DNA from 4 places in the Peribacillus sp. NPDC046944 genome. Region 3 is predicted to be linked to each of the others. Evidence: riboswitches for the same ligand, from Rfam matches in the RefSeq annotation. Region 3 holds a riboswitch; each other region holds the start of a gene.
What was found. A riboswitch is a leader RNA that binds a small molecule or an ion and turns the genes downstream of it on or off. The one in region 3 is predicted to bind cobalamin.
Positions count from the first base shown of each region.

Region 1: linked by a shared signal. The riboswitch ahead of ACQKIC_RS17275 (ribonucleoside-diphosphate reductase subunit alpha) and the one ahead of ACQKIC_RS03555 (helical backbone metal receptor) in region 3 are both predicted to bind cobalamin.
Region 2: linked by a shared signal. The riboswitch ahead of mmgD (citrate synthase) and the one ahead of ACQKIC_RS03555 (helical backbone metal receptor) in region 3 are both predicted to bind cobalamin.
Region 4: linked by a shared signal. The riboswitch ahead of ACQKIC_RS18765 (hypothetical protein) and the one ahead of ACQKIC_RS03555 (helical backbone metal receptor) in region 3 are both predicted to bind cobalamin.

Region 1 is NZ_JBNNML010000010.1:95,584-105,470, reverse strand. Features, by position in the region: gene ACQKIC_RS17275 (ribonucleoside-diphosphate reductase subunit alpha) at 1-1,731, opposite strand, end outside; cobalamin riboswitch at 1,869-2,050, opposite strand; gene ACQKIC_RS17270 (manganese-dependent inorganic pyrophosphatase) at 2,339-3,268, shown strand; gene ACQKIC_RS17265 (hypothetical protein) at 3,317-3,463, opposite strand; gene ACQKIC_RS17260 (SulP family inorganic anion transporter) at 3,545-4,993, opposite strand; gene ACQKIC_RS17255 (MFS transporter) at 6,129-7,343, opposite strand; gene ACQKIC_RS17250 (CitMHS family transporter) at 7,574-8,878, shown strand; gene ACQKIC_RS17245 (superoxide dismutase family protein) at 9,028-9,681, shown strand.
Region 2 is NZ_JBNNML010000008.1:49,706-55,604, reverse strand. Features, by position in the region: gene ACQKIC_RS15260 (DUF2294 domain-containing protein) at 29-424, shown strand; gene prpB (methylisocitrate lyase) at 749-1,657, opposite strand; gene prpD (2-methylcitrate dehydratase) at 1,671-3,107, opposite strand; gene mmgD (citrate synthase) at 3,199-4,326, opposite strand; cobalamin riboswitch at 4,551-4,749, opposite strand; gene ACQKIC_RS15240 (NupC/NupG family nucleoside CNT transporter) at 5,101-5,899, opposite strand, start outside.
Region 3 is NZ_JBNNML010000002.1:106,493-116,379, forward strand. Features, by position in the region: gene cobD (threonine-phosphate decarboxylase CobD) at 1-819, opposite strand, end outside; gene cbiB (adenosylcobinamide-phosphate synthase CbiB) at 794-1,759, opposite strand; gene ACQKIC_RS03545 (heme ABC transporter ATP-binding protein) at 1,756-3,228, opposite strand; gene ACQKIC_RS03550 (FecCD family ABC transporter permease) at 3,235-4,290, opposite strand; gene ACQKIC_RS03555 (helical backbone metal receptor) at 4,253-5,218, opposite strand; cobalamin riboswitch at 5,385-5,562, opposite strand; gene ACQKIC_RS03560 (ABC transporter ATP-binding protein) at 5,684-6,532, opposite strand; gene ACQKIC_RS03565 (FecCD family ABC transporter permease) at 6,529-7,527, opposite strand; gene ACQKIC_RS03570 (ABC transporter substrate-binding protein) at 7,542-8,672, opposite strand; gene ACQKIC_RS03575 (hypothetical protein) at 8,685-9,281, opposite strand; gene ACQKIC_RS03580 (hypothetical protein) at 9,278-9,887, opposite strand, start outside.
Region 4 is NZ_JBNNML010000014.1:48,454-55,668, forward strand. Features, by position in the region: gene ACQKIC_RS18755 (VWA domain-containing protein) at 1-1,266, shown strand, start outside; gene ACQKIC_RS18760 (ABC transporter substrate-binding protein) at 1,405-2,355, opposite strand; gene ACQKIC_RS18765 (hypothetical protein) at 2,359-2,904, opposite strand; cobalamin riboswitch at 3,067-3,286, opposite strand; gene ACQKIC_RS18770 (AAA family ATPase) at 3,475-4,431, shown strand; gene ACQKIC_RS18775 (DUF58 domain-containing protein) at 4,431-5,618, shown strand; gene ACQKIC_RS18780 (transglutaminaseTgpA domain-containing protein) at 5,674-7,215, shown strand, end outside.

The sequences.
Region 1 (9,887 bases), on a different contig from region 3:
TTTCTCATATAAGGTATCGGCGTACTTAACGGCTTCATCGGACTCCCAGTAGATATTTTGCGTCGCTAGTAAATGATGCCACCCGAAAGTTCCTAAGCCGATGGAACGGTAGCGCTTATTCGAAATGGAAGCTTGCTTGACCGGTAAGGTATTCACGTCAATGACGTTATCGAGCATGCGGATCTGAATCGGGATCAGTCTCTCCAATACATCGCTGTTCACCGCGCGAGGCAGGTTGATGGAAGAAAGGTTACAGACAACGAAATCCCCGCTTTTGCGAACTACGACGACATCGCCATCTTCCGTTTCATATTCGTCGGTGATCGTTGAAGGGCTTAAGTTCTGGGCGATTTCCGTACAAAGGTTAGAACAATAGATCATCCCTTTATGCTTGTTCGGGTTCTTTCTGTTCACTTCGTCCCGGTAGAACATATAGGGTACGCCTTCTTCTAATTGTGAAATCATGATGCCTTTCATAATGTCCATCGCTTTGATTTTCTCGAAACTATAGCCTGGAAGTATGCCATTCTCCGCCGCCTCTACAGCAAGGGCGTAATGGTCCCTGAAACTGCCTTCCCCTTTTTTCTCGTCATAAAAATCTTCGAGGGAGAACCCAAGGGTTTGCTTCACGGTATGCGGGTCGAAGAGATACCAATCTTTCCGGTCACGCACGGCTTCCATGAATAAATCGGGGATGCAGACGCCCGTGAAGATGTCATGCGCCTTTAAGCGGTCGTCGCCGTTTTGCGTCTTCAAGTCAAGGAAGCTCATGATGTCCTTATGCCACGCATCCAGATAGATGGCGATTGCGCCTTTACGTTGCCCCAATTGATCGACGCTGACGGCCGTTTGGTTAAAGAGGCGAATCCAGGGAGTCGTGCCTGAACTGTTACCGGAAAAACCGCGGATATCAGAACCAAGCGAACGGATTTTCCCGACATATAGACCAACGCCGCCCCCGAACTTGGAAACTTTTGCGGCATCATAGTTTGATTGATAAATTCCGTCGATTGAATCCTCGATTGCATCGATGAAGCATGAGCTCAATTGCCCGTGTGTCTTTCCGGCATTTGAGAGGGTAGGGGTCGCTACCGTCATATATAGGTTCGACATTGCCCAGTAGGCTTCTTTAACAAGCTGCAGTCGGTGTTCCGTTTTTTCCAGTCTCATGATTTCCATGGCAATGATCATGAAGCGCTCCTGGGGAAGTTCATAGACCTTGTCTTTTTTTGGACGGGCCAAGTAGCGATCATTCAAAAGATAGATTCCGATATATGAAAATAGTTTATCTTTTTCCGGATCGATGACCGAACCCAATTCTTCGATTTCCGTTTTTGTGTAGGAGTTGAGAAGCTCTGCTTTATAAACAGGGTAACGTTGGCCTTCATGCTGCTGAGAGAGTTCTTGAATCAATTCATAGAAAGGTCCATAGTTCCGGCCTTCATAGCCCCGGTTCTTTTGGGCATCACGATACATGGCATTCAATAGTTCCCTTGCGGCGACGAATGTCCAGTCTGGGGCATCGATATCGACACTTTCAAGTGCAAGCTGGATCAACTTTTTCGATGTTTGTTCTTCTGAAGCATCACCTTTTCGATCGAGCCATTTAGTAAAACGCTTTTTGAACTTTTCCATATCAAGACGGCCTTCGAAATCCTTGGATAACATGTCCAGCTGGATTGAATTTGTTTCTGTGTCATTTTTTATGGTAGGGTTATATGTTTGAGTCATAAATGTTCCTCCTCTTAAATGTACGCGAATAAAAAAAAACCGCCCAATAAATTGAGCGGATCAAACGATAGGATAAAAGAGCCATGAAAAAATAGCCGTTACACTATCGTTTCATCATCTCAATCCCCGAAGAATAAGAAACTTGAAAAAACCAGGCAGGTCTCCTGACTCATGATCATCCTACTTTGAGTCCTTCCCGTATAGAGAGCTATACAGTGGTTTTCTCATTTCGTCACATTTACAGTTGCGGGGACAGTTCCGGGTTCACACCGGATTCCCTTTTCAGCCATCTCTGGCACCTTGGTTAATAATTCTATATATAGTTATTTATGTTGTTAGAAAAGTCAATATCTAGTATGTATGCTTATATTATCGTAAGCCATCCATGCTGATAATTCAACATATATATTTGTGAAAAACTGATTCATATCTATTGACAAGGTCGGATAAAGGAAGAGGATGATGAAAGAATATAGGGAGGAATACAAAATTCCATCGCGGAATGTCAGGGTTTTTGTGTTAAAATAAATTGCATAGCAAAACTAGGGATTCTGGTTATGAAAAGAAAAATCCCTGCCAAATCATTTAGGAAAAAGGAGAAAAAATCGTGGAAAAAATATTAGTTTTTGGACATAAGAATCCGGATACCGACACTATCTGTTCAGCAATCGCTTATGCTGACCTAAAAAAGCAGCTGGGCATCCAAGCTGAACCTGTTCGTCTTGGTGAAGTGAATGGTGAAACACAATATGCGTTGGACCAATTTAAATTCGAAGCACCCCGCCTTGTTGAAAAAGTGGCTGGGGAAGCGGATGGCGTGATTTTAGTCGATCACAACGAACGTCAGCAAAGTGCCGAAGACATTGACCAGGTACGCGTATTGGAAGTCATCGACCATCATCGTATCGCTAATTTCGAAACAAGTGATCCTTTATATTACCGCGCAGAACCAGTTGGCTGCACGGCTACTATTTTAAATAAGATTTATAAAGAAAACGGAATTGAAGTGCCTAAAGCCATTGCAGGACTTATGCTTTCAGCCATCATTTCCGACTCTTTATTATTCAAATCGCCTACTTGCACGGAGCAAGACGTCGCAGCTGCTATGGAATTAGCGGAAATTGCTGGCGTGAATGCTGAAACATATGGCTTGGAGATGCTAAAAGCGGGTGCTGACCTGAGTGACAAAACCATCGATCAGCTCATCACACTTGATGCAAAAGAATTTTCAATGGGAACGGCAAAAGTTGAGATTGCTCAAGTGAATGCTGTTGACCCGAATGAAGTGCTTGCAAAGCAATCAGAAATTGAAGCAGCGATTCATGCAGTTATTGCCGCGAAAGAATTGGATTTATTCTTATTCGTCGTAACGGATATCTTAACGAATGATTCCGTTGCCTTGGCTCTAGGAGCATCAGCGGATGCAGTGGAGAAAGCGTATAACGTAACATTGAATAAGAACATTGCTGTATTGGAAGGCGTCGTATCACGTAAAAAACAAATTGTACCAGTTTTAACAGATATCTTCGCTAAGTAATAAAAAAAGGACTCGATGCCACTTTGAAAGTGGCTTCGAGTCCTTTTTTCAATTCAACGCTTCTTTCTCTTTTTCATACGCAATCACGATAAGCTCTTTGTTTGATTCCTCACGTATTTTTCCTTCAAAGAGTTTTAACTCATTGAGAAGGTCAGGTGATAAATCTGCTGCAGTATAATCCTGTTCGGATGACATGATTTTCCCTCCAATCCAGAGTATCATTCACTCTAGTTTGGCGGTTCAGCAAGAATTTATGCAGGGGAGCCATGCATCCTTTTACTTTTCATATGAGGCCAGGCTCTTTAGCAGCTGAGAACTTTCCTGATCAAGGCCAAGCACTTGAACCGTTTTCCCCTGTACTCTGTATTTTAAGATGACTTTCTCGACGGCTCCTACAGCCGAGGCATCCCATATTTTCGAATTGGAAAAATCAATGATGATGGAATCTGCTTTTTCCTTCGTATCAAACTTCGAAATGAAGTCCTGGACCGATGCAAAAAACATCTGGCCTTTTATTCGATAAGTGATTTGCCGATCCTGGTTGTCCGCTGTTTTCTCGACAGACACTTTTGAAATTTTAGCCGAGAAGAAAATCATACTCAAGAGTACCCCGGCGAATACGCCTTTGGATAAATCATGCGTATAAAGAACAACGATAACCGTTACGATCATGACTATCGCCTCGGTTTTAGGAGTGATCCGAAGCCTCTTCAAGGAGGACCAATCAAACGTCCCGATGGAAACCATGATCATGACCGCAACAAGGGCGGCCATCGGAATTTTAATGAGGACATCATTCAATAACACGATCAAGATTAACAAAAAGGCCCCGGCGACGAAAGTGGACAGCCGACCTCGTCCCCCGGATTTGATATTGATACCGGATTGTCCAATCATTGCACATCCGGCCATCCCGCCGAAGAAACCGGCCACGATGTTCGCTATTCCCTGACCTTTGGCCTCCCGGTTTTTATTGCTATCCGTATCGGTCATTTCGTCAACGATTTGAGCCGTTAGTAAGGATTCAAGCAATCCGACAAACGCTAGGGCAATGGAATAAGGAAAAATGATGGCCAATGTCTCGAATGACAAAGGGATATCCGGAATCAAGAACATGGGAAGAGCCTCGCTCAATTGCCCCATGTCGCCTACGGTCCGTACAGTAGCCCCTGTTGCAACGGCCACGATGGTCATGAAGATGATTGCGACCAGCGGGGAAGGAACGACCTTGGTTATCCGTGGGAATAGGTAGATGATGGCGAGTGAACCAGCTGTCATGACATACATGACCCACGTTTCCCCTTTGAAATGAGTGAGCTGAGCCATGAAAATCATAATGGCCAAAGAATTCACAAAGCCAGTCATAACCGGCTTCGGTATAAACTTCATGAGCTTCCCAATTTTAAAGACGCCCAGTAGAATTTGAAGGATCCCAGTTAATATAGTTGCGGCAAGTAAATAGTTCAAGCCATGATCCTTTACAAGGTCAACCATCACGAGTGCCATCGCCCCGGTCGCCGCTGAAATCATGCCTGGTCTTCCACCAACAAAGGAGATGACGATGGCGATGCAGAAGGAAGCATACAATCCCACCATCGGGTCGACCCCGGCAATGATGGAGAAAGCTATTGCCTCAGGAATTAAGGCCAGGGCAACGACGATTCCGGAAAGTACGTCTCCGCGAACGTTGCAAAACCACTCCTGTTTTAATGTAGATATATTCAAAACGACACTTCCTTTTTCTCTATATAAGTATGGATTGGCTATTGTAACGTACTAGATTATAGCATGACTTCATTATTCTATCTATGGATTCATAATTGAATGGAAATTTCCTTATTTATATCAATTAGGCCAAATAGAAAGATCCAAGTGGGCCACCTTCAACAAAAAAAGACCCGAGATGGTCTTTTTTTGTTGAACTTACGAGTCATAAGTAAATTCCGGTTCCTTACACTGTGGGATGAATGAAATAATACTATGAAAGGGGTGGACTTGATTGCATGAGTATGTAGAAGCATTAGAGAGAGGAGGGGGATATGTCCTGCTTATTCTTCTTTATGTATAATGCTAGATTTACATGCTGTACAGGTTACTTCTTTGTAATGCTTGAAGATGATCTTTCTAAGGTCTCTTCTGGTTAACATAGCGAATACGTTGTATCTCGTACCACATACACAGGTATGTTTGTCTTTTACGATGTGTCTTTCATCCGTTTTGATAGTAGGAAAAAGCATTTTAACCCTCTTTTAAACTAATTTTAGGCGAAAAAAACCAAGAAAAAAGTAAATCTTGGAAATCTACCCACCACGACAAAAGCTTGATATGTCTGGTTTGTGGATTTTCACCTTAAATAATCTTAACATAAAAAAGAATCAAATCTATAAATATACAGAAAAACACGATAATGTTTAAAAAAACAGAAGGAGGAAGACGAGGAAATGAATAGATATCCCTAGGACTTAGGTTTTTCGTTTAAGAACTTTTCCCGACAAGATCTGCAGGTGATATCGGAAACCGATTTAAACTTAACCTTCTTCAGGTCTTTTTTCTCGAATATTCCCCGGTAGTTATGAATAATTCCACATTCACAATAACGCTGATCCTTGATGATGTGAACTTTTGCATAATATGTGAAGGTCGGATACATGTTGACACCCCTTAATAGGTATATATTACTAGGTATATAATACTATTTTATCGTGAATATGTAAAAAAATAAATCTTTAGAAATCAGGCGAAGAAGAGTTCTGTTACAGAGAGGGTTCAACCATCTTGTTGGGTAAGTTTGAATGAAAAAGAAGACACCCGTTAGAAGGATCATCTAACGGGTGTCTTCTTTTTGCTAAAGGTCTTCTAATCAATGTGAATGCCGGGCCAACTCCGGGTTGCGATGCAACGCCAAATACAGGACCAGTCCTGCTATCAGCAGCAGGAAGCTGGTCGTTATAAAAACGGCTGAAAATCCATAAAATCCTGCAACCATCCCTCCCATTGCCGGGCCGATGATATTGCCTAAAAAACGGAGACTAGTATTATATCCAAGCACTTCCCCCTGCATGGCAACGGGAGCCTCTTGGCGGATATAGGCAATCCTTACAGGGATAATTCCTCCTATGACTATACCTAATGCAAACCGTACAAATACAAGTTGCCAAAAGTGATTGATGAAAGCTCCAGGCAAATATACGAGTGCTGTGAGGAAAAGAAGGAGCACCAGAATCTTTATATGCCCATGGTGGTCGCCTATCCTGCCCCAGTACCTGGCCATCAATAAGTTTCCGAGACCAGCTGCGGAAAAGGCGATGCCTGAGTAAAAGGCCAGATTAGTAGTTCCGTGCAGTTCCCCGACATATAAAGATAGAATGGGTTGGATGCTGAAATGAGCCACCTGGACAATCGTTGATATGAGCATGACATTCACTAGAATGGGGTTCCGTAAAATGTGCGAGAGGACCTCCCGGCTCGAATAACTGGCTTTTGTTCCTTTTTGTCGCTGAACTTGATATTCCTTGGTTGCGAATACAAGAAGTCCAGAGACGAAAATTGTGATGGAAGTGAACTTAAACGCTGTTGAGTAGCCGAGAGTATCCGCAAGTACGCCGCCAATCAATGGTCCGAAAAGGGAGCCGGTTATATTCCCCGTTTGAAGAGTACCCAAGACCCTTCCGGCAATCTCTTTAGGTGTCTGTGTGGAAATGAAAGCTTGTGACATGGAGATGAATCCAGTGAATATGCCCATGAACATTCTTAATAAGAACAACTGCAGGACATTTTCTACAAATCCCATCAAGAAAATCGATAGGCCCATACCGAAGGCGCAGGCAATCAGGATTTTCTTTCTACCATAACGGTCCCCGATTCGTCCCCAAATGGGGGAAAATAAAAAGGCGGTCACAAAGGTAATTCCGAATGTCCACCCCGACCAATGCTGGACATATTGTGCCGAATAATTGCCAAATGTACCGATGTATAACGAGATGAAGGGAAGAACCATCGTCATGCTACCACCGATGAAGAAGTTGGCAAACCACATGATGAAAAGATTCCTTTTGGCCAATTTATGAACATCCATATACATGTAACACTTCTTTCTACCTGATATTTACTATTCAGTATACAGATTTACCAATTTCTATTAAATGTATTTGATTCAGACATGCTTCAGGGCAAGAAAAAAATCTAGTTTGAAAAAGTTGTTTTTTAATGAAATACCCAGTGTTATACTAACTAAATACTAATTTTTCAGAAAATATAAAATATTTGATGAAAGTTAATATTTCAAATAGTAAGGGGAGAGTCTACATGTTATCGATTCTTGGATTTTGCATGATTTTTACATTTCTTATTTTGGTCATTTCAAAGCGACTTTCTGTAGTGGTTGCCTTCATTTTCACTGCCATCCTTTTTGCATTGATCGGTGGGTTTGCGTCGGAAATGGGAGAAATGATGATGGCAGGGATTATAAAGGTAACGCCAACGGCCGTTATGATTGTATTTGCTATTTTATATTTTGGTTTGATGCTAGACGTTGGTTTATTTGAACCTATGATTGCCAAGATACTAAGCCTTGTGAAGGGGGACCCACTAAAGGTTGTGATGGCCACTGCCATCATCACGATGCTAGTAGGGTTAGATGGTGACGGGTCTTCCACCTTTATGATCACCGTAACAGCCATGTTGCCGCTCTATATAAGGTTAGGGATGAATAGGCTTATATTGGCGTGTGTGGTTGCTTTAGCTGCAGGCGTCATGAATATCATCCCTTGGGGCGGCCCGTTGGTAAGAGCAGCAGCCAGTCTACAAGTGGAAGTATCAGACTTATTCATTCCGCTCGTTCCGGTCATGATTGCAGGGCTGATATGGACGCTGTTTTCCGCCTATATCCTTGGGAAGAAGGAAAGAGCCAGATTGGGCATCACTACATTGCAGACACCAATGCCTTCAGGGTTAGGTGAACAGGCCGCTGCGGTTGAAGCTACTAATGGTACAACCATGAAGTTTTGGTTTAATTGGTTATTGACGATCGCGTTAATGGTATTTTTGGTAATGGAAGTGTTGCCTCTGCAAATCTTATTCGCTTCTGCTTTTGCCATAGCATTATTCGTTAACTTTCCAAATCCAAAAGAACAGCAGGAAAGGATATTAAGCCATGCCAATAGTTTTGTTATGATCTGTACACTTATCTTTGCAGCGGGTATTTTCACGGGCGTCTTCACGGAAACGAAGATGATGGATTCGATGGCCTCTTCCATCGTGACCGTTATTCCAGATTGGCTTGGTGCACATCTACCTGTTGTTGTGGCACTTACTAGCATTCCGATGGGCTTCATTTTTTCACCTGACGCATATTACTTTGGAATTATTCCCATCATTAGCGAGGCTGCGGCGAACTTTGGAATTGCCCCAGTTGAAATCGGGAGGGCCGCTTTATTAGGTCACTCCACAACAGGTTTTCCCTTATCACCCTTGGTTCCTGCCACATTCATTCTGATTGGGCTGGTTGGTGTGGACTTTGGTGATCATCAAAAGTTTCTATTTAAATGGGCTTGTGGGACAACGATTGTTATGACGATCGTGGCTATCATTCTTGGGGTGATTCCATTATAAGAGGTGAGTCTAATAAACTAGTATGGAAAATCTTTTACTGTGAGATTAGTTAGATTTTTTATCATGCTCATAGAATCTATTTTCCCATTTATCCCTCTCTCTGTTTATCCTTTCAAAATAGTGGAAATGATTAAGAAGACTATACATAAATGAAAGAGAGAGAGAGGGTACTGATGATGAACTATAAGCAAAAGCTGCTGTTGCCAGCATGTGCCGCCTTTTTGTTGTATGGATGCAATTCAGAGGATAACTCAACGAATGCAGACAAAACCGTGGAAGATTCAAAACCGGTACAGGGAACCCAAACGGAAGTGGACCCACAAGCACAGGCGGAAGTTAAGGATACTGCGGGTAAAACTTTAGGTACTGTCAATTTTTCCGCGGAAGAGAATTCCGTCTTGATCGAAGCGGCACTGGAAGGGTTAGAACCCGGTTATCATGGGTTTCATATTCATGAAAATGCAGCATGTGAAGCGGATGCAAAGGAAGGGCCTTTTACTACAGCCGGGGGGCACTTCAATCCAACAGATGAAAAGCACTCCAATCATGCTGGGGATATGCTTCCTCTTTTTGCTAAAGAAGATGGAACGGCCAAATATACAGCCACGTTGGATAACATGACAGTGGAACAACTGAAGCAAGAAGAGCTTTCGGTCATCGTTCATGCAAATCCGGACAACTTTGCCAATATTCCTGATCATTATGAAACGGATGGAGAAAAGGGACCGAATGAAGACACGTTGAAAACAGGTGATGCCGGTGACAGGCAAGCATGCGGGATTGTAGTAAGCGCAGATAAGTAAGGGCATGAGCGATTCTTCTATGGAGGAATCGCTTTTTACATACTATTTGTAGCTTAGCTTAGCCTAAATCAACCACGAACGGCGATAATTCGACCGCAATCCGAATTATTTCAACCATACCAAGCAATATTTCAACCACGCAACATATTAATTCAACCATAGACAAAAAAGCTGAAAAAAAGGATTTTTCTATCGTGATATAGAAG
Region 2 (5,899 bases), on a different contig from region 3:
GCATTATGATGAATCCCATATACGATCGATGAAAAAAATCGGAGGCATTATGTTAAACCAAAAAAAGAAAATTGAAGCCGAAATTAGTGCAGCATTCATTAAATTCCAGCGTGATTTAATAGGCAGAGGTCCACAAGAAGTTAAAACCTACATTATTAATGACATGCTGATCACTCGTTTTAAAGGAGTGTTGACTGTCGAAGAAAAACACCTTGTCAGTCAGGATTCTGGAAAGAAGCTTGTAAAAAAAATGCGCTCTCTTCTACGTGAAATGTACAGTCAGGATTATGAAAAAATTGTTGAGGATCTAACAGGTTGTAAAGTCCTTTCTTCACACAGTGACATTAGTACCAAAACGGGAGAACGGATCGAAGTTTTCATAGTTGATAAGGATTTGGAAAAATACCTAGAAAATCTAAAATAAATGGTGAATTTAGCAGACATCACCTCAATTGGAAGAGCAGAAACATGGGTGAACTAACTTTCTGTTCTTCATTCTTTTATTAAACCATGCTCTATTGTTTTTCCACACGCCCTAACCTCATTCCGGAAACTTGACTACTGGTTTCTCTTTATACTCTTGGCCGCACTTTTCCATATCAAATAGTTATAACCATAGATTCTACATATCTTACAAAATCCTATTCATAGTCTGCCAAGCACTTCACTCTCTCCCCATTAAAACGCCAGGACAAAGTCATCTGAAATAGGAATCCCTTAATCTTTGCGATTAAGGGATTCACATCATTTATTGGTCTTTAGTTAAAACCGTTTTAGCGATATCTTTGTCTAGTCCTTCAAAATCATGATAAGCAATAGTTTCATATAACTCACTACGAGTTTGCATATCTGATAAAGCTTCCTTTTGTGTGCCCTGGTTCTTGATTTGTTTAAACACTCTCTCATAGGCTTTAGCCGCCACGCGAAGGGAAGTTACAGGATATATCACCATTTGATACCCCATATCATGAAATTCTTCTGCGGTGTAATAAGGCGTTTTCCCAAATTCAGTCATATTCGCCAATAGCGGTACGTTAATCCGTTGGGCAAAATGCCGGAATTCCTCTTCTGATTGAAGTGCTTCAGGGAATATGGCATCTGCCCCCGCTTCGATATAGGCATGTACTCTCTCAATGGCAGCTTCTACCCCTTCCACTGCCCTTGCATCAGTACGCGCCACAACAATAAGTGAAGGAGCAACCTGTTTAATCGCTTTTATCTTTTGCTGCATCTCTTCAGAAGAAACGAGCTTCTTTCCATTAAGATGACCACATTTTTTGGGCAAATCTTGATCTTCTATTTGGACGGCAGCTATCCCTACTTCTTTCATCTCTCTTGCTGTACGGGCCACATTTAAAACCCCTCCAAACCCTGTATCGATATCCACAAGGATTGGCAAATCTGTAGCCCGAACAATATCTCTTGCACGTTCTGCCACTTCTTCTGAAGATACAATACCTAAATCCGGTAAACCTCGGCTAGCTGTATAAGCAGCTCCGGATAAATATAAAGCTTGGAATCCTGATTCTTTAGCCATGAGTCCCGCCATAGCATCATGTGAACCTGGAATTTGTAATATACCTGGTTCCTGTATTAATGTTAAGAAGCGTTCTGCTAGTTCTTCCTGTGATGATTGTCTATTTACGATCCAAGCCACTGATAAGCCCCCCTTAGATTAAAAATAAATCAACGAATTCGTTAACTTTTAAATTTGATAATGCCTTTGGATTCAAGCAAGCTTCTTGAATTTTATTTTGTTGTTTTTGTGAGTAATGAGTGCTAATGTTGTCTTTAAATTTCCTTAAAACCTTTGGAAATGCTTCTTCTCTTCTAAAACGATGACCAAGAGGGTATTCGCATTCCACAAATTCTGAAACCGTTCCATCTTGATAATGAATTTGAACAGCGTTGGCGATTGAGCGCTTGTTCGGATCTAGATAATCCTTCGTATATTGTTTATCTTCCACTACCACCATTTTATCCCTCAATTGATCAATTCTTATATCCCTTGCCGCTTCGTCTTCGTAATGGTCTGCCGTAACATTTCCATTAATTAAACCAACGGCAGTTATATATTGAATACAATGGTCACGGTCCGCAGGATTGTTTAAAGGTCCTGTCTTATCAATGATACGAATAGCTGATTCATGTGTTGTGATGGTGATCTTTTCTATTTCATTCAAACGGTTTTTAACTTCATCGTGTAATTGCACTGCACACTCGGCAGCTGTTTGCGCATGAAATTCAGCTGGGAAAGATACCTTGAATAACACATTTTCCATTACATACGAATCTAATGAACGAGCTAGCTTCAGTTCTTGCTTATTGAACAAAACATCTTGAAATCCCCAACCTGGTGCTGAAAGAGCTGTCGGATATCCCATTTCTCCTTTTATAGCCATCAATGCTAAATGAACACCCCGGCTTGTTGCATCCCCAGCAGCCCATGATTTACGAGACCCTGTATTTGGTGCATGACGATATGTACGGAGACTGGAGTTATCAATCCATGCATTGGATATAGCATGAATAATCTCTTCTCTAGTGCCTCCAAGAGCTTTTGTCACAACAGCCGTCGTCGCTACTTTTACGAATAACACATGATCAAGACCGACTCGATTCAAACTGTTTTCTAATGCTAATACACCCTGAATTTCATGTGCTTTAATCATCATTTCAAGAACATCCTGTACCGTTAGTGCTTCTTTTCCTTCTGCAATATTTACTCGGCTTAAGTAATCCGCTGTCGCAAGAATACCTCCCAAATTATCAGATGGATGTCCCCATTCGGCAGCTAACCACGTATCGTTATAGTCCAACCATCGAATCATACAGCCAATATTAAATGCACCTTTGACTGGATCCAATACATATGAAGTACCTGGAACACGCGTGCCATTTGGTACTACTGTCCCTGGGACGACCGGTCCTAATAATTTCGTGCATTCTGGATATTGAAGTGCTAAAATCCCGCAGCCAATTGTATCAAGTAACACATAACGGGCAGTCTCGTACGCCTCTGTACTAGTAATCTCTTTGTCTAACACATAATCTGCAATTGTCTCTAATAATACATCCGTTTGATTAATTCCATTCACCTTTAGCATTTTTTCATTCCCTTTCTATGCAAAATCATTTATTATTAGAAATGGTCGTTGGTCAGAACGACCATTCGGCGAGCTAATAACTTACATTTTTTTAGTTGGTTAAAATAGTGTGGTTACGACGCTCGCCTATATAATTTACTCGAGGCCTAAAAAGTCGGTTGTTTGCATGTTGTTCAACCACATGAGCGCATAACCCTACTGTTCTAGCACTAAAGAAAATAGGTGTATAGATTTCAATGGGTAGACCTAGCATGTAATATACAGGTGCTGCATAATAATCCAAATTCGGATAAAGGCCTTTCTCTCTTACCATGACCTCTTCGCCAGCTTCGCACATTCTATAAAGGAGGTCGTCTCCTTTATTGTCACAGAGTTGTTTTAACGCTTTTTTCATGATTAGGGCTCTTGGATCCATCTTCTTCATATAAACACGATGACCAAAACCCATTATCTTTTCTTTGTTTGCTAATTTCTTTTCAAGCAACTGCTCGAACTTTTCAACTGTTCCAGCTTCCAAAAGCATGTACATGACCGCTTCATTTGCTCCACCATGTAAATTGCCTTTCAACGAAGCAACCGCTCCGGTTAACGCACCATACAAATCGGATTGTGTAGAAGCGATGACTCGAGCTGTAAACGTAGAATTCGGCATTTCATGTTCGCTATACAATAATAAGGATTGATCGAAAATCCTTTCTTCCAATTCTGTTGGCACTTTACCAGTAATCATGTAATAGAAATTTGCACTATAAGATAAATCCTTATTAGGAAGGACAACTTCTTGATTTTTCAGCACTCTATAACTATTAGCTACGATAGTGGGTACTTTCCCTAATAATTTGTAAGCGCGTTCAATATTGGCTGAAGTTGAGCGATCATCAATTAGCTGTTCATATCCAGCTAATGCGGAAATTCCCGTTCTTAACGCATCCATGGGATGTGTTTTGTCAGGTAATAGCTTGAATATTTCTAAAATATCAGTTGGTATTTCATATTCTTCCTTCAGTGTTTTCTCTAAGAACGCTTTTTCCTCTAGGGTTGGCAGATTATCATTTAATAGTAAATTAACGATATCCAGGTAATCTGTATTTTCAGCCAATTTAATCAAATCATATCCTTGGATTATAATTTCACTCTGGACCGTATCAAGAAATGAAAGTTTTGTCTCTGAAGCTATAATCCCATCCAATCCAGGTGAATAGTTTTCTTGTATCGACATTTTTACTCCTCCTATTCAAATGAAAGCGTTAACATAACAGGTGTATCTTCTTTAACCATTCATACTTTTGAATTCTCTTTCAATACCCTAACCAAAAAGAAAATGGTCTTTACATTAAAAAAACAACTTCCAATGGAAGTTGTTAATTAACGAATGGTTGCCTAAATAAACATGAAAATTCATGCCAAATATTCGTAATTAACACCTCCTATCCTCGTAGGTAATTGATGCATGATTAGTTGGCAGGTCTCCTGGCTTATGATCATCGCTTTTCGAACCTTCCCATTTCTATCTGCATAGAAACAGTGGCATCTTCGAATCGCTCCCAAATACAGTTGCGGGACAGCATCGGAATCAAACCGATTTCCCTTTTAAGCGAATAAAATCAATCATGTTATTCGCACCAAATAATTTACATATTCAATTTTCTATTTAAATATACCAAATATTTTAAATATTTACAATTATATATTTGGATTCACTCGTTCAGATTTAACATATTTTGTAACTAGATAGAAAATCACGAGGTCAACCAGAAAATTCTGCATCCAAAACATTTGCTTTAAGCCTTTTTCTCTAATAATACAAAAAGGAAATTTAGACTCGTCCACAGTTTGTTAAAAGCTGGAATTAATTTTCTTCCAACAGAACAGATTTTCATTATTAAATTCCAAATAGCCAAGGATTCCTAAAAATCACTTGGCTAATTTGTTTTTCATTCACGTATTAAAACCGCAATATTTAAGGTGATCTAGTAAACTATAATACACAGCGTTACCAAACAAACAATCCAACAATCATGGCACTTAGCATGGAGACTGCCATTCCACTAAGCAATAGCTTCCAAACATTCCTTCCAATGATACTCGATTTTTCCTCGTCTAGAATCGAATTGAACGTTCCGTAAATCATGCCGACTGTACTAAAGTTCGCAAATGAGGTCAGGTACGTAACGGCCACAGCTACTGTATGCGGGGCCAAACCGCTGATCTGTGTTTTCAAGTCGAGCAAGGCTACGAATTCATTCGTTGCCAGTTTGATTCCCATTAATTGAGCAACATACATCGTATCATCCCAGTTTAATCCAAACAAGAAAGCGAATGGGCTAAAGATGACAGAAAAGATTTTTTGGATTGTCAACCCATCTACCGCAAGCCCTAAAATACCGTTAAGGCTAGCCGTTAATGCGACATAGCCGATTACCATGGCCATAATGACGATCACCATCTTGACTCCAACTAGCATACTGTTTGAAATGGTTGAAAAGAAGTCTTTACGTTCCTCTTTTGTAGGAATATATACGACATCTTCCTCTTTACTGACAGTAACAGGATTTAACATATTGGCTATAAGCAAGGCATTTAAACAATTCAATGGAATAGCGACGAATACAAATTCAGCCGGAACCATGGATAAATACGCACCTATAATCGAACCGCTTATACTGCTCATACTCATAATTCCAAAGGTCAGCAAACGCTGATCCTTTAAAGAACTTAATTGCATCCTGATAACAGCGAGAGCCTCCGTATTCCCAAGAAACATCATCTGGATAGAAAAGAAGCTCTCCAAT
Region 3 (9,887 bases):
TTGCCTTTGAATATATGCTCTTGTTCTACTCATATATGCTTCTTCTGCCAAACAGAGTTTGCCTACCTCCAGGGCGATATGGTTGACGCTCCAATGTGGTTTGAAGGTCTTGGCCCGTGTAATAATGGTCGGGTCAGCCAATAGGTAACCCAGCCTTAATCCAGGTATCGCGAAAATTTTCGTCATTGATCGTAAAATGAGCAAATGAGGAAACTCTTTAATAAGAGGTGCATAGGAAAAGGCATTATCCGTAAAATCATAAAAGGCCTCATCCAGCACCATCATGCATTGGGCTTTTTGGCATGCTTCGATTAGTTCCCGTACTGTCTCCTCCTTATAAGAAATGCCAGTCGGATTATTGGGCGTACATAAAAAGATGGCAGCATACTTTGGCAAAAGCGGACGTAATCGATCCAAGTCCAGTTCCCACCTGGGCGCTTCCAGTTGAAAAAAGTCGACCTCGCAACCTGCTGCCAAACAAGATTCGGCATATTCGGCAAAGGCTGGTTGTATGATTAACACTCGTTTATTCGCCAGTTCTTTCGCCACAAGCGTTATGATTTCCGCTCCTCCGTTTCCAACAAGTACAGAATCTTCAGGAAGTGCTTCTTTTTTTGCTATCATATGTGTCAGCTCTACGGCATGTGGATCTGGGTAGTCGAGGATACCCTCAAAAAAACCCGACCATCTCTGTTTTATACTAGAGGGTGGACCCAATGGGTTGATATTGGCACTGAAGTCCGCATACGATTGTGGCATTTCGATTCCCAGTGCTTTGTAAAGATAATGCGGATTAGAGCCATGAGTTGGTAATTGCAAATAAAAGTCCTCCTAACCAAAGCATCAACAGGAATAAAAAAGAAGTCCGATGCATGATGGTAATCGTTTTTTTTATATGAATCGCTTCTAGCGGAACAATTGGAAGGCCCATTCTAGCTCGATTGGACACCACACCTTTGTACATATTCCTTCCGCCCAGTTGAACGCCCAGGATGGCTGCAACACCCGCTTCGCACCACCCACTGTTCGGACTTGGGTGCTTATGGGCATCCTTGAATAATATAGCCCACCGCCCCTTCCAGCCGTTATGGACTGACTTTGATCCAATCAGCATCAAAAAACCGGTTAAACGGCTCGGAATCCAGTTCACTAGATCGTCAAGCTTGGCAGAAGCCCATCCGAAGTCAGCATATTTATCATTTTGGTATCCAACTATGGAGTCGCATGTATTGATTGCCCTATACATCATGGCAAGTGGCGCTCCTCCGATGGCAGCCCAAAACAGGGGAGCCGTAATACCGTCACTCGTGTTTTCCGCTACCGTTTCAACGGTACCCCGAACAATTTCCGGTTCTTCTAGATCTGCCGTATCACGGCCCACAATATAAGAAAGCTTCCGCCTCGCCTTGGCCATATCCCGTGTATTCAATGGTCGATAAACATCCATTCCCGCCCGTCTTAAACTCTTTTGAGCGATCGTGGTGGAAATGAGTAGCGCTTCCCAGATGATACCGGCAGCAGGATGGATTCTATACGCTAAATAGACGGTGATGCCTGTGGCTGCCAACACGAGCAGCAAGACGAGCAGTAGCATGAACAGTCCATTCCGCTTCTTTCTTGCCCCTTTGTTGAGAGCTTCATCAAGTTTATTGATAAGCGATCCTATCCATTTAACCGGGTGTGGCCAATCAGGAGGGTCGCCAATGACCAAATCTAGGATAAATGCCAATGTGATTGCATAAAGATGGTAAAAAATCATAAGCTTTCAATCCGTTTCCTACTATTTTCAATCGCTTCCACCGTACAGTCATAAACGCCACGGCTAATTAACTTCCCGAGGGGCGTGATGGTACCCGCATATCGGAGGGTGGTTCCTCTTTGTGTGGCTGCAATCAAGATGCTATCCGTCGATGTTCCAGTCGCCCATGTGTTTGTCACCTGATCTAAGACATGTAGGTCATGAAGCGCTTTAACCTTCGCCTCGGTAGCTGTCACTATACAGTGAATGAACGCTTCTTCCGCCAAATGGCCATTCACGAAAACCCAGGTATTGATCGTACCCGGCGATGAAGTCCATGAATGCCTGTCTGCCAAAGAGGCATCGATGGCATTCCCTACCCCCGCTGTTACCATGATGAATATCGAAAAACCCTCATCTCTTAGAAGTCGATATGACACTGTATCCAAAAACACGGCCGTCATCATTCCGACGGTTTCCTGCGGTTCAAATCCGTATGTCTTCAAATAGTCAGCCATTTCAGCAATATGGTCATCACAATTGTAATCGTAGTGGACATGTCGATTAACAAAGTGCTGATGCCACCCCGTTCCCGAACCAGTTACGCCGGATGACATGGTTCTAAGCGGAATGGGTGAACTTAAATGAAGGAACTCCGGAGCCTGGTTCAGATAACTTTCATTGATCTCCAAAGGGTCCAGCTCTCCTGTATGCTTCTCGGGTACAATGAACATTTGCGGCTTAGGTAAGGCAGGATGAGGATGTTTTTCGATTTTTGTCCTATATACCTCCTGAATCCGCTCCTGCTGAAGCACTTCATTCGGCACGTCAATCACTTGGACTCGCCCTTTTTCAAGCAACATCAGGCGATCGCAATATAAGCCAGCCAAGTTCAAGTCGTGAAAAATTGAAATGACCGTCAATTGTTGTTCCTTAGCCATTTTCCTCATCAAATCAAGAAGTTCTTTTTGATAAGACAGATCCAGGTGGTTCGTCGGTTCGTCGAGAAAAAGGATTTCCGGTTCTTGTGCAAGAGCTTGTGCCAACAAAACACGTTGTCTTTCCCCGCCTGACAAACGTTCAAAATGCATTTCCTGAAAGACTGCCACTCCCGTTTGCATCATCACGCGTTGAACGATTTCTTCGTCTTCAGACGTCCAACTATGAAACCACCCTGTTTGATGGGCATATCGCCCAAGGGCAACGGTCTCTTTTACTGTATAGGAAAAAGCCAATGAGGAATGCTGCGGCAAAACGGCGATGACCTGTGCCAGTTGTTTGGACGAATATCCCTGTAGGTCTTTCCCCTTAATATCGATGGTTCCCGCCTGATACGGCAGGATACCGCTAAGCATCCCCAATAGCGTCGTTTTCCCACTTCCATTCGGACCAAGAATACCGAATAATTCTCCTTTTTTCACATCAAACGAGACGGAGTCCAAAACCGTTTTATTATCATATCCTCCTGTTAACCCTTTAACTTCAAGCATACACTTCTACCCTTCTCTCCGTCTCTTTAATAAAATAAATGCGAATGCCGGCGCACCGATAAGCGAAGTAATAACACCTATCGGCAATTCTGTCGGTGCGATGATCGTTCGTGCCACCAGATCAGCCAATATTAAAAATCCGCTTCCCACAATCAATGATAATGGCAACAGATGCGTATGGTCTGGCCCCCAAATCCTGCGGACCAAATGGGGGATGACCAGCCCTACAAAGCCAATCGTCCCTGATACGGCAACGGCAGCCCCTGTCAGTATCGAGCCGGCGATCAGAATCAGCATCTTCCTCCGCTGAACATTCACGCCTAGGTGCCTCGCACGGTCTTCCCCAAATGTCATGGCATTCAATTCGTGGGTGTTCATCATCAATACGAGAGAACCAACGAGGAAAAATGGCAAAATGATCGTGACATGACTCCAACCACGCATCGAGACACTTCCCATCAGCCAGCTGATGATTTGCCTTAACTCCTCACCCGTCAATGCAATCATCAATGAGATGAAAGCACTTAAAAACGAGCTGAAAATGATGCCGGTTAAAATAATCGTTTCTACCTTCATGGAACGATCCATTTTTCTTGCAAAGGTCAATACGCAAAAAATCGTCAACAATGAAAAAAGAACGCTTAATGTAGGCAGTGTATATAGGCCCAAAAACGGCAGTGACAAATTCAAAAACAACGTTAATACTGCACCAAGCGAAGCCCCTGAGGATATTCCCAGGGTATAGGGGTCAGCTAGGGGATTCCTGAGCAATCCCTGAAATGCTGCCCCTGCTATTGCAAGGGATGCCCCAACCAAACTTGCAAGCACGACCCTCGGCAGGCGGATGTTCATCACGATATTCGTCAGTGTCCCATCCGGTTCCATGGCCAGGGGCAAATGAAGGACTTCCTTGCCAATGATTTGCAAAAGCACTGGTATCGGAACGGAAACCGATCCTAAGGAAACACCGATCAATATCGAAATAACCAAAAATGATAGGGCAAATACATAGGCCAATGCCCGTTTAGTTTTTAAATACGTTCGGATAGACTGATTTGGCAAGTTCCTCTACTCCCTCTATAAGCCTAGGACCGGAACGAGTGACAATATCTGAATGGACATCGAAAACCTCACCATTCTTAACTGCCTGAATGTCGGCCCATCCATTTCTTCCCGTTACCTCTTTGACTGGATCTCCTGTGTAATAACCATAGGTTGTAATGATGACATCCGGGTTGGCCGCTATCATCGACTCTTCATCGAGTTTTACCCAGCCATCCAATTCACCTGCGACATTATCCGCTGAAATGATGTCCAGCATTTCATCCATGAAAGTATTTTTTCCCGTTGTATAGATTTCAGGTGACGGTGAAACCTCTACAAAAACACTTTTTCTATCCTCACTCTTGATTGCCTTAGCCTTTTCTTTGATCTTTTCCAGCTTGTTCTGCATCGTCTTGACGATTTCCTTTGCCTTATCCAGTTCCCCTATTGCCGTTCCAATCATCTCGATAGACGTATACACTTCTTTAAAGCTTTTAGCATCATTGACGATTATAACTGGAATACCCGCATCCTTAAGCTGTTGGATTCCTTCTTTGGAATTATGGGCACTCTCATGAGCAAGAACGATATCAGGCTGCAAGGCTAAAATCATCTCTGTATCTATTTCCATTCCACCTATCTTCTGAATATCTTTCGTTTCTTCCGGGTAATTGTCATTTTCAGACACTCCAATCACTTTCTCACCCGAACCTAGCGCAAAGACCGCTTCTGTATTACTTGGGATTAATGAAACAATTTTTTCTGGTTTCTGCTCGATGGTGACTTTGTTACCCACTGCATCTTGTAACGAAAGCGGGAAGCCCTGGTTAACAGCTTGTTTTGTCGACTGGTTTTCTCCTGTTCCATCCTGGGAGGCATCGCTACAGCCAACCAATATACCAACCATCAATCCCATCACAAGCATGAAACTATATATCTTCCTCATCTTAAAACCTCCATCATTTTTGAGTTCATTTCTGGACCTTCACACATGTGTTGCGAATATCAAAAGACATACAAAAAAGCATCCCCCATCAAAACGGAGGATGCTTGTATGGCAACGGAACAAAAAAGGGACATAGCTCTGCCACACACCTCCCCATCCGCGTGGTTACCGGTGTACAATTTTGGCAGGTCTCCTGGCTCATGGTCATTGCTAACGGCACCTTCCCATATTATTCATACAGTGGTATACATCCGTTAACTCCCATTTACAGTGGCGCGACCGCGTTGGCATTTCACCAACTTCCCTTTCAAGTCCTTACAGACACCAAATTGTTCATATGTATATAATTTCACTGCCTTTCATTATACACCATTTAGGAAATCGTATTATATGATATTTCAGATTACTTTAAATTAAGATTTGGAACACAAAAAGGCAACCATCACATGGCTGCCTTCTATAGCTTTAGATGTCACTATTAAAACGGCATGTACTTTGATCACGTAAAAGACCTAGATCTTTCGGCACCATCGTTTCAATCAAAAAGTCATCCTCTTCCTCATAAATGATTTTCTTCATTTCGATGCCGAAGTACTCTTTCATCCGGGCTTCCGTCATCACTTCGCGGACTTCGCCATACACCACACGCTTTTCCTTGGCAGTCATTAAAACATGGTCAGCCAAGTAGAATGCGTGGTTCGGATAATGCGTGTTTATGATACAAGAAATGTTCTTCTCTTTCGATAACCGCTTTAGTGTCTGTAAAATCACGATTTGCTTTTGAATATCAAGATGCGATTCTGGCTCATCAAGAATCAATACATCCGGGTCCGATACAAGCGTCCGGGCAATCAAGGCCAGCTGCAATTCCCCACCACTGACGGAATTACAGGACTTTTTGGCAAGGTGAGCAATGCCAACCATTTCAAGAGCAGCGATGGCAGCCTCCCGATCCTTTGCAGAAGGCTGGGACAGCGTACTGATATAAGGCGCCCTTCCCATAATGACAAGCTCTTCCAAAGTAAATCCGAAAACCATTTTATGTGCCTGAGGAACATAACCGATTCGTTTCCAGATCGTTTTGCGTGATAGCGCAGTAAGCGGCTTTCCGTCGATGAGCGTTTGACCCTTTTTCCAATCAAGAAGGCCGGTGATACACTTCAGCATCGTGGTTTTACCGGCACCGTTCGGGCCAAGGATCGCCATGATCTCTCCGTCATTCAACGAAAAGTCAATGTCGGTCTGGTAAAGAAAAGGAGCTTTCTCTCTTTTTTTAGCATAGAAAAAATTCCCTCCCTGCACCTCGATTTTCATGACCACCCACCTCCTGTCTTTCTAAGTAGAATCGCAAAGAATGGTGCGCCGATAATGGCTGTCAATATCGATAGCGGAATTTCCGTAGCCGTTACAGAACGAGCCAGGTTATCGATCAGGAGTAAATAGGCGCCACCAACCGATAGGGATACCGGCAGGACAAGTTGATTGTTGTTCCCAACAAGCATTCTTGCCACATGAGGGATAATCAATCCAACCCAGCCAATGATACCGGCTATCGCTACAGAAGAAGCCGTAATTAACGTCGCACCAAGAATGACCGTCCACTTCAATCTAGTGACCGGGATACCTAGCGATTTTGCTTCATCCTCAGGTAAGGTCAGTAAATTGATTCTCCAGCGTAGTGAATACAAAATCAAGATGCCGACAAGGATGATTGGTCCACCCACATATAAATCCTTGTATGTGGCCGTTCCAAGGCTTCCCATTAACCAGTATGTGATGGCTGGCAGCTTTTCCTCAGGGTCGGCGACAAACTTAATTAACGAGATCAACGCTTGGAAAAGGGCGGAGGTGACAACCCCAGCCAAAACAAGCATGAAGACCGGTGAATCTTTTTTGCCGCTGATTATGAACGTGAAAACGATGGCGGCTAAACCACAGCCAAGTGCCAAGACTTGAGATGCAAAACCATGTCCCAATAATAAAATCCCAAGGGAAGCACCGAACCCAGCACCTGCAGACACTCCTAGGATATCGGGACTGACCAAGGGGTTGCCGAACATCCCTTGGAAAGAGGCGCCTGCAATCGATAGGCCCGCACCGATTAACAAGGCCAGTAAAATTCGTGGCAGACGTATTTGAAGGACCACTGTTTCTTCCATCTGTGTCCATGTTGGCTCGATTGGAAACACGGTTGAAAGCAATATTTTAATTTGAGTCCCTAAGTCCATTCCAAAGCGTCCGATGCTCAATGATAGGAGAACCATCGCAATGGGCAATATCCAGAAGAGGACCGTTTTCCATTTTTTCATTTTCATTCCCTACTTTACTGTTTTGCGGCTTCGGAAGATGGGTGAAGAATGTTCTCTACTTGTTCTTCCGTTACATCATAATCATAGAACTCTGAGTAGTAATCCGTGATTTCATCCTTCATATCATAATCAAATAGCTCGGGATGATTTTTCTGAGCCATCCATTTTAACATAAGAGGTGCATCACCGCTTGGTGGGAACCATCTATAGATGCCCAGCGGAATTTTATATACATTTCCTTCTTGTACAGCACTGACCTGACTCCAATCTTGTCCCTTCACTGTATTGTTCGTTAGGTCTTCAGGCTGAGTTGTCGAAAAGTTTGTAATGTAGATGATATCCGGGTTCCATTTGTAGATTTGTTCCATATTGACTTCTTTTGTTCCTGTAACTTCTTCTGCTGCTATATCATAGGCCCCTGTAGCATTTAACCATTGGTTACTAAAGAAGTTCTTCCCACCGACCATGATGCTTTTATCACTGTGCTGATAGAGGATCAATGCTCTAGGCTTTTCTTTATCCTTAATGCCCTCTAATTTCTTATCCAATTCGGCTTGAACGGCTTGGCCTTTTTCCAAGAACTTGTCCGTTCTTTCGGTAGTGCCCGTAATTTCCCCAGTCAGTTCCAACCAACTGTTGAAGGTAGCCAATGGCTCCGCAGCTGCTGCATCCATAGGGTTGAGTGCCACAACCGAAACACCTGCATCTTCTAATTTGTTTATGGACTTTTGGTCCTGTGCTTTTTCAAAGTAAAGTTGCGGATTGACTTTCATCAATTCTTCCACGTTCACTTCGCCATTTTTAATGAATGATGTATCTGCCTTTAAAATATCGGGTGATATTTCAGAAAGAATCGAGTTTTCCGCGGCATTATACGCATTAGGATGCAAGCCGACAACTTCCTTCGTCGAATTCGTCGCTACATACCAAGTCGAGAAGTACGGAAGAATGCCACCGACCGCAATACGTTCCACTTTACCTGGTACCGTTACATCACGGCCAAGTTGATCTTGAATCACTTTTTCCTCTGCAGTCGTCTGTTTTTCTGAAGTATTGCCTTTCGAATCATCCCCAGAGTTTCCACAGCCCGTAATCAAAGCGGCCATCGCAGTGGTTGCCGCTAACATTGTCCATTTCTTCTTCATAAAACTTCCTCCTTATCCTTCTCTAAGCCACTTAGCCATCCCATGTAAGAATGGTTTAGATTGGTCGATGAATCCAAGTCCAATGTGGAATATTGGATCAAGTGTGGTAATGATCAATTCGCCTTTATAAGACACATCATCGGTGTAGATGATCGAGCGACCGTCGGGAGTATTCACAAGTGATTTTGCCCCTTCCGGAACTTTGAACGTCCCGTGGTAATGCCACTTCATATCTGATAGGGATACATGCTGATATAAAGGATGATCTGTATTTTCAGCCATTAAAGGTAAATCTCCATGCTCCTTCACCCACCAACTGAAATTCACTTCAGATTCCTCCCAGTCTATACCAGGAAGCCAATTATCCAGCACTTCACCGAAAACGACTAGACGTTTTCCCTCTTGAAGGAACTTCACGAAAAGCGATTGGTACCGTTTTAAAAGCATTAGGGACATCCGATCATTAACAATTAGCGTGTCATATTGACTTAAATCATATGTATGGAGCTGACGAAGTTGAAGCACATCATCATACATATAAGCAAACTCATCCATTTGAAAGAAACGATGATGGAAACTATAACCGTTATCTAAGATTGCCACTTTCATTGCTTTGTTTCCCCCTTGTTTGCTTCATACTCTTCGCGTATCCAGTCCAAAATTTGTTGACGTAGCACACGCGAACTATTTTCTTGGATTCCAAAGCGGTACAGATCCGTTCCTGCACCCGCGACAATCGTGCCACCGGTCGTTTTTCGGTCAATGTAAATGATTGCTTTTCCTTCTTGGTCTTCAACGATTACTTCCGAATGTTCTGGGGCCTCAAGATATCCTCTTGAGAAAAAGCCACGAACCCCTTTTTTATAATTCAAATCATAAGGGTCAATTCCTGCGAACATAGGATGTACAGGCTCAGTCAATCGGATTTCACGGTCCTTCAAAGAAATCGGAGAACGCATCCAATTTCCGCAACCAGGTAACCAAGGTAGGAAATTTTCGGTTTGGGAAAGAATGACGCCGCCATCATTCAAATAATTTTCGATGATTTCTTTATGTTCAAGTAAAAAGGCCTCTTCCACGAAATTAGTCACGATGACCCCAGCATATGCCGAGAAATCAGCAAATGGAATATCATACAATTGCAAAGAAACCAAACCATTTTCATGATCGATGTCTTTAAGTCTTGTGAATTGAATATCAGTACTTATATAGGCT
Region 4 (7,215 bases), on a different contig from region 3:
GAGAATACCGAAAAAAAAGGGCGTTCAGAAGAAGATGAAGAGCTGGAAGAAGATTTCGAGATTGCTACCACCGTTGAAGAAATGACTAAAGAAAACCCTGGGAAGTACACAGGGAATAAATACAATAAAGCCATTATACATAGAGCATTAGACAATCAGGACTTTCAGGAAAAGGATAGCTTCGAAGTTTATCAGAGCTTATTAAAACTAATGGGCGAAGGTGCAAACTACAAAGAAAAGTATCAGTTTTTCGAAGCATTCGACCCTTCCATTGAAACGGCGGTAACAGAGATGCCAGGTGGAATCACCATCGACGGCAGTGGTGAATTGGGAATCGACGTGAATATTGCAATTTTGCTTGACGCAAGTGGGAGCATGAACCAAAAAGTAGGCGAGAAAACAAAAATGGAGCTGGCGAAAAAAGCGATTAATGAATTTGTAGCTTCCCTTCCGGAAGAGGCAAATGTCATGCTCCGTGTCTATGGGCATAAAGGAAGCAACGATGATAAAGATAAGAAGATATCCTGTGATAGTACGGAAGTGGTTTATGATTTGGCCCCATATAATAAAGGGGACTTCAGGAAAGCATTAGATAAATTTAAACCGACAGGATGGACACCGATTGCCAAGACCATTTCGGAAACAAAGAAAGATTTTGAAAAAGCGGGTTCAGAAGGTCAAAATATCATTTATGTCGTCAGCGATGGAATCGAAACCTGCGACGGTGATCCAGTGAAAGCAGCTAAAGACTTGCATGATTCCAATATTGAACCAGTGATTAACATCATAGGGTTCGATATGGATAGTGAGGGGCAAAAACAATTACGTGAAGTTGCTGAAGCTGGCGGAGGGAAATTCGAAATGGTCAATAATGCCGATGATTTCAATAAGATGTGGGATGAAGAGCGTAGAGATCTGTGGAACCAATGGTGGAATTGGGGCAATGAAAATTGGAGTACCGTTCGGGATGAACAAAATAAGAAGACATCGTCTTTACTTGATGAAAAAAACAGTTTTTCTAGGCTTTCCTCTGATGAAAGCAATCGCATGTATGAGGCTACGAGTTATTTAAAGTATAAGAAACAAATAAATTATGAGACTTGGGAGGAAGCTCGCAGTTTAGTCAAACAACGCCGTGAAATAATAAAAGAGTATTATGACGAAAAATATGAAGAATTGAACACGACAGTGAAAAATGAAGGGGAGGGTTTAAAAGAATCAATTAAAAAGAAAGAAGAAGAAATGAAAGAGAAATATAAAGATTAATAATCAAAGGGGCTGTCTAATAGCCCTCTTTCAAGAGGATTCATGCACAAAATAAAAGGCGGAAATGTTGTTAAATCAACCTTTCCGCCTTTTATTATATATACGATTTCGGCGTAATTACCCCTTTTGGGTGTGTCTTTATTTGAATAATTGCGGATATATGGTCTTTGCAGTTAGTTCTACGGCTTCTCCGATACGCGGTCCGGGACGTGACATGACGTCTTCGCTAAGCTGATATACTTGGTCTTCCTTCACGGCGCTGACATCTTTCCAACCTTTACGGGATTTGATTTCATCCACAGCATTGTCCACATAGCCTACGGTTGTGATGATGGCATCCGGGTTGCGCTTGACGACTTCTTCATCTGCTATTTTCGCCCAGCCCTTTTGGTCGGCAAAGATATTTTCGATACCGGCAGACGCCAAGATCTCTTGTTGGAAGGTTTCAGCTCCCGCTGTATAAATTTCTGGAGAAGGGCTGATTTCGAAATATGTTTTTTCTTTAGAATCGACACTCGCCACTTTTTCTTCAACATCTTTGATTTGTTTTTTTATGTTTTTGACTAGGTCTTCCCCTTTGTCCGTTACGCCCATGACTTTGGAAATTTGATTAATATCGCTATATACATCATCAAAGGTCACGGCTGATTTAATAATGAAAATGGGAATTCCCGCATCTTCAAGCGGCTTTAATGCTGCTTCATCGCCAATTGTGTAGGCAATGATGACATCCGGTTTCAAAGAGATGATTTTTTCGGAATTGATCGTCATCGAATCAGAGACACGCTCGACATCTTTAGCTTCCTCAGGATAGTTATCGAAATCCGTCGCTCCAATCACCTTATTCCCTACACCAAGGGCATATAAAATCTCCGTATTACTGGGTTGAAGTGAAATGACCGTTTCCGGAACCTTATCAAATGTGATTTCTTTTCCGCTATCATCGGTGACGGTATAGGATTTGACTTCTTCAGTTGTTGCAGGATCTTTTTTCTCTAGCGATTTCTGATCATCATTCGAGGTACATCCTGTAAGGAAAAGGGCGACCATCAGAAGGGCAATCCAACTGGATCTTACTGTTCTTATCATGTTTTATTCCTCCATTTTCTTTTTCATCGTTTTGGTTGGATAGGATTTGCTGATAAAGGGAATCTCTTCGACACCCAGTTGTTTATTGACATAGACAGCCATCACGAATAGAACATTGGCAAGCAAATGAGCATAATCAAAAAGGATCGCGGGCACATCTTTTTCCGTACTGACTTTATGCAAGGCACGGACGGATTTCTTGGCTTCACTACGGCAAGTATGCAAAATACAGGCTGCCGTCGATCCTTGGGGTAGTACAAATGTTTCGATGCGTTCTTTCACTTCAGCGACATAATAGTCATAGATTTCACTTAGGCGGTTTAGACCGTCTTCGGTTATGGCCAATTTCCCCCGGGCAGAACCATTTAAATGATAAGCCATCGGCAACAGTTCCATTAAATCCCTGTAGACTTCAGGAATCTCTTTCGTGAACGACGCTGCCAGTCCCATTTGAGTCGTCAATGAATCGGTGCGAATTTCATAATCAACGTTTGAAACTGATTCGCGCATGAATGGGTAGCATAAAAAGCGGGCATCCTTCTTTTCCATAATTTTTCCTCCTTTTTAATAATGTGAATGACCTTCGTATTGCTTTTCGGCGCAAAAGAAAAAGCCGACCAAAGGTATTGGTCGGCAAACAATCATCTATGTATCTCGAACGGAAAAAAAGATGGAAGATTGCCGTACAATCCTCCTAACTTCCGAAGAGCAAAATACGATAAAAAAAAGGCAGGTCTCCTGGCTCGTGCATCATTTTACTCTAAGAACCTTCCCATTTGGATTGAATGAATGGTATCGTGCGTGCGGATTCATTCACAAACAGTGGCATATTTCTTATTTCATTAGCACTTACAGTTGCGGAAACAGCTTCGGTTTTACACCGAATTCCCTATTAAGCTGACAAGTCAGCACCTATTTTTTGCAAGGTTTTTATTCACTTAGTACCAGTCTATCATAATTAATTACTTAAATAGTGAAAAAATTTCAAGAAATCTCTTTTATAGGGGTATTATTCTAGTAAACTCACTTTGTAAGGATAAATTGGAGGTTAATGTAAAATGGATGTCGAATAAATAAGGGTTAAGCATGAGTGATTTACATAATCATGGGAGGTAGAGAATGGTTTATAAACAAGTGAATCAGAAACTGGATATGATTTTGGAAAACATTGAAAAGGTCATTATTGGAAAAAGAGATATAGCAGAACTAAGTCTTGTGGCCCTCCTTTCTGGTGGACATGTCTTATTGGAAGATGTCCCGGGCGTGGGGAAGACCGTCTTGGTCAGGGCGCTAGCGAAGTCCATCGGGGCGGATTTCAAACGGATTCAATTCACGCCTGACTTGCTACCTTCCGATGTAACGGGGGTATCGATTTTCAATCCGAAGGAACAAGAGTTCATCTTTAGACCGGGGCCAATCATGGGCCATATCATTTTGGCCGATGAAATCAATCGGACATCACCGAAAACGCAATCCGCCCTACTTGAAGGAATGGAAGAGGCAAGCGTGACGGTGGATGGTGTGACAAGGAAACTGGAACAACCGTTTTTCGTCATGGCCACTCAAAATCCAATTGATTACGAAGGCACATACCCACTTCCAGAAGCACAGCTAGATCGTTTTTTATTGAAAATGAAGATGGGGTATCCGGAAGTGGCAGAAGAGATAGAAGTGTTGCATCGGGCCCAATATACGGCTCCGATTGAAGAATTGGAATCCGTGATTTCGTTAGAGGAACTGATAGATTTGCAGATAGAGGCAAAGGCCGTGATCGTGGATGATACGATAAAGACGTATATCGTCGAGTTAGCCAATCAATCACGTAAGCATGAAAGTGTATATCTTGGGGTGAGCCCACGTGGATCGATTGCCCTAATGAAGGCAGCCCAAGCCTATGCGCTCCTAAAGGGAAGGGATTACGTTTTACCTGATGATGTGCAGCATTTGGTTCCGTTCGTTTTTACCCATCGGCTAATCCTTAATCCAGAAGCGAATTACTCGGGGGTGAATGCTGACATGGTGATACATGAGGTAGTGGCTACGACGCAGGTACCCGTGAAGAGGGCCGTGACCTAATGCGGAATGTGCTTACCATACTGAAGAAAAACAGGAATGTCTGTGGGATCATAGTGCTTATGCTCATTTCCTTTTGTTTTGCGATGTTTCAAGGCGGGTTTATCAGTTGGTTCATTTTCTATACCTTTTTGCCGTTCGGTGCGTACTCTATGATTCTGCTGTTTTATCCACTTCAGGCTTTTGAAGTGGAGAGAAGAATTAGTAAACACGAATGCCAGGCCGGAGAGTCGGTAGATATGACATTGGTATTCTCCCGGAAAAACAGACTGCCTCTTTTATATATGGTGGTAGAAGAGGATTTGCCGATGGAACTGGAAAAGAAAACATTGGTTTTTCCAGGATTTAAACAATCCTTCCAATTGACATATACCCTGGAGAATCTGCCAAGAGGAGAACATGTCATCCAATCGGTTCGCTTCAAAATAGGGGACTTCTTTGGACTCTATGAAAAAGAAGCGACAGTGCATGCCCCTTTGAAACTCACCGTTTTCCCGGCTTATCAGGAGTTGAATTATAAACAGTTGGAGCATGTCTTCGATCAAGGACAAGTTGGTACGACGAAAAAAATACAGCGGGAACATTCGGTCGTGTCCGGAATCAGGGAGTATCAGCCGGGTGATCAATTATCCTGGATAAATTGGAAGGCAACGGCCCGAACAAGTGAAATCATGACGAAGGAATTTGAAGTGCAGAAAAACCGCGATGTATTTATTATGCTTGATGAGTACGCCTCTCCCTTCTTCGAAGAAGCTATCGTACTTGCGGCCTCTTTGGTGCATGCCTTGATAAAGAAGGGTATGGATGTTGGGTTAACCAGTACGGGATCAATGGAGGTCGTACCGGCTAAAGGAGGCAGTAAACAGAGGAGAAGACTCTTTTACCGTCTTGCAAAATCAAGGGCCACACATACAAGCGTCTGGAATGGAAAGAAGAACAAGGGAGTTGTACCATCAAACGCTTCTGTAATATTCATTGTGTCCGAATTAACGATGGAAAAGATAGAAGGTTGGAATGCATTTACCGGAAATAAAGCGATGACGGTATTTTGCGTGAAAAGTCAGGGAGACTTCACGGGTGAGGAAATACGTGCGAAGTCGGTGGCGTTGGCTCGTGGAATAAAGTTGGTCTTCTTTGAACAGGGTCACCTTCAAAATGAACGAACCGAGGTGAAGGCAAATGAACGCTGATTCTACCAAATCGGAAAGGTGGATGCATGTTCTCTTATATATATTTGGTCTTCTATTGATTACCGAATGGTTACGACCCGTAGAGAAGCTTACGGATACAGGAAATATCTTGATTTTCATTATCTTTGTGTTATTTTCCTTGCTCCTACACTATTTCGGTATCCACTGGTTTGTGCGTTTCATCCTCGTAAGTGCCTTTATATTAATTGCGGTCCATTTCTTGTATTCGTCAGATCCTTTCCTGACCTTCAAATGGCTTACTGGTGATTTGCTGGATATAACGGCTAACGTTTCGAATATGTATGAGGGGAAGTGGGAGCTGCTTTCCAACCCCTTTAGAACGCTGTTGTTTTTCGTGCTTCTTTGGCTTGTGACATACTTGATTCATTACTGGGTGACGGTGAGACGAAACATATTTTTACTTTATATATTAACGATCATTTTCCTATCGATTCTCGATACATTCACACCATATGATGGGGATATGGCCATGATTAGGATCATCATCATCGGGTTTTCGATGCTTGGTGTGTTGGCCATGCTACGCTTGTCCATACAAGAGAGATTGGTGTTTTCAGGAGGTCCATTCAGTAAATGGTCCATCATGCTAGCGGGGATGCTGTTAGTAAGCGTCTTCGTTGGTTTCACTGCTCCGAAGTTCGCGTCACAATGGCCGGACCCTGTACCGTTCATTGTTTCTTATTCCGATAAGGTGACAGGAAGTGATGAAAGCTCCGTTGAAAAACGGGTGGGGTATGACGAAGATGATTCATCACTTGGTGGGTCGATAGAGCCGGACAATACGGTCATTTTTTATAATACGGCCAATACCGGACACTATTGGAAAGTCGAGAACAAAGATATCTATACCGGAAAAGGGTGGGTTTCCGTTGAGGGAATGGAAGACTATATCAGTTTCTCTAATGGTCAGGATTTGAAGGATATAAAAGAATTTGAGATTCCTGAAGTGTTGAAAACGGAAGACATGAATACAAGGGTAACCATGATGGAAAGTTACTCTCACCTTCTTCATCCCCAATCAGGGTACCTGAAGAAGGTAGAGGCTGAGAATGGAGATTGGTTTAAATATTATACAAATATGGACAAGTACATTTCGGTAGACGAAGGCAGTGAGCCCCTTACCACGAAAGAATATGAACTGGTTTATGAAATGCCTAGCTATGATCTGGCTGACTTACGGAAAGTTACGGAACAGGATGAAACGATGGATGTCCTCATGGAAAGCAATACACAGCTTCCGGAGGGATTGCCAACCCGTATCTATGAACTGGCCAACGAACTTACGGTGAATGAGGATAATTGGTACGATAAGGCAAAGGCCATAGAAAATCACTTCGACGGTCCTGAATTCAGCTATTCTAAAGAAGACATTCCGTATCCAGGCGATAATCAGGATTATGTGGATCAATTCTTGTTCGAGACCCAAATTGGGTATTGCGATAATTATTCAACGGCGATGGTCATTTTATTACGTGCCGCCAACCTTCCGGCAAGATGGGTTAAGGGGTATACGGAAGGGGAGAAATCAATTTATAAAGGTGAATCCGCCTATAAAGTGACGAATAATAATGCCCAT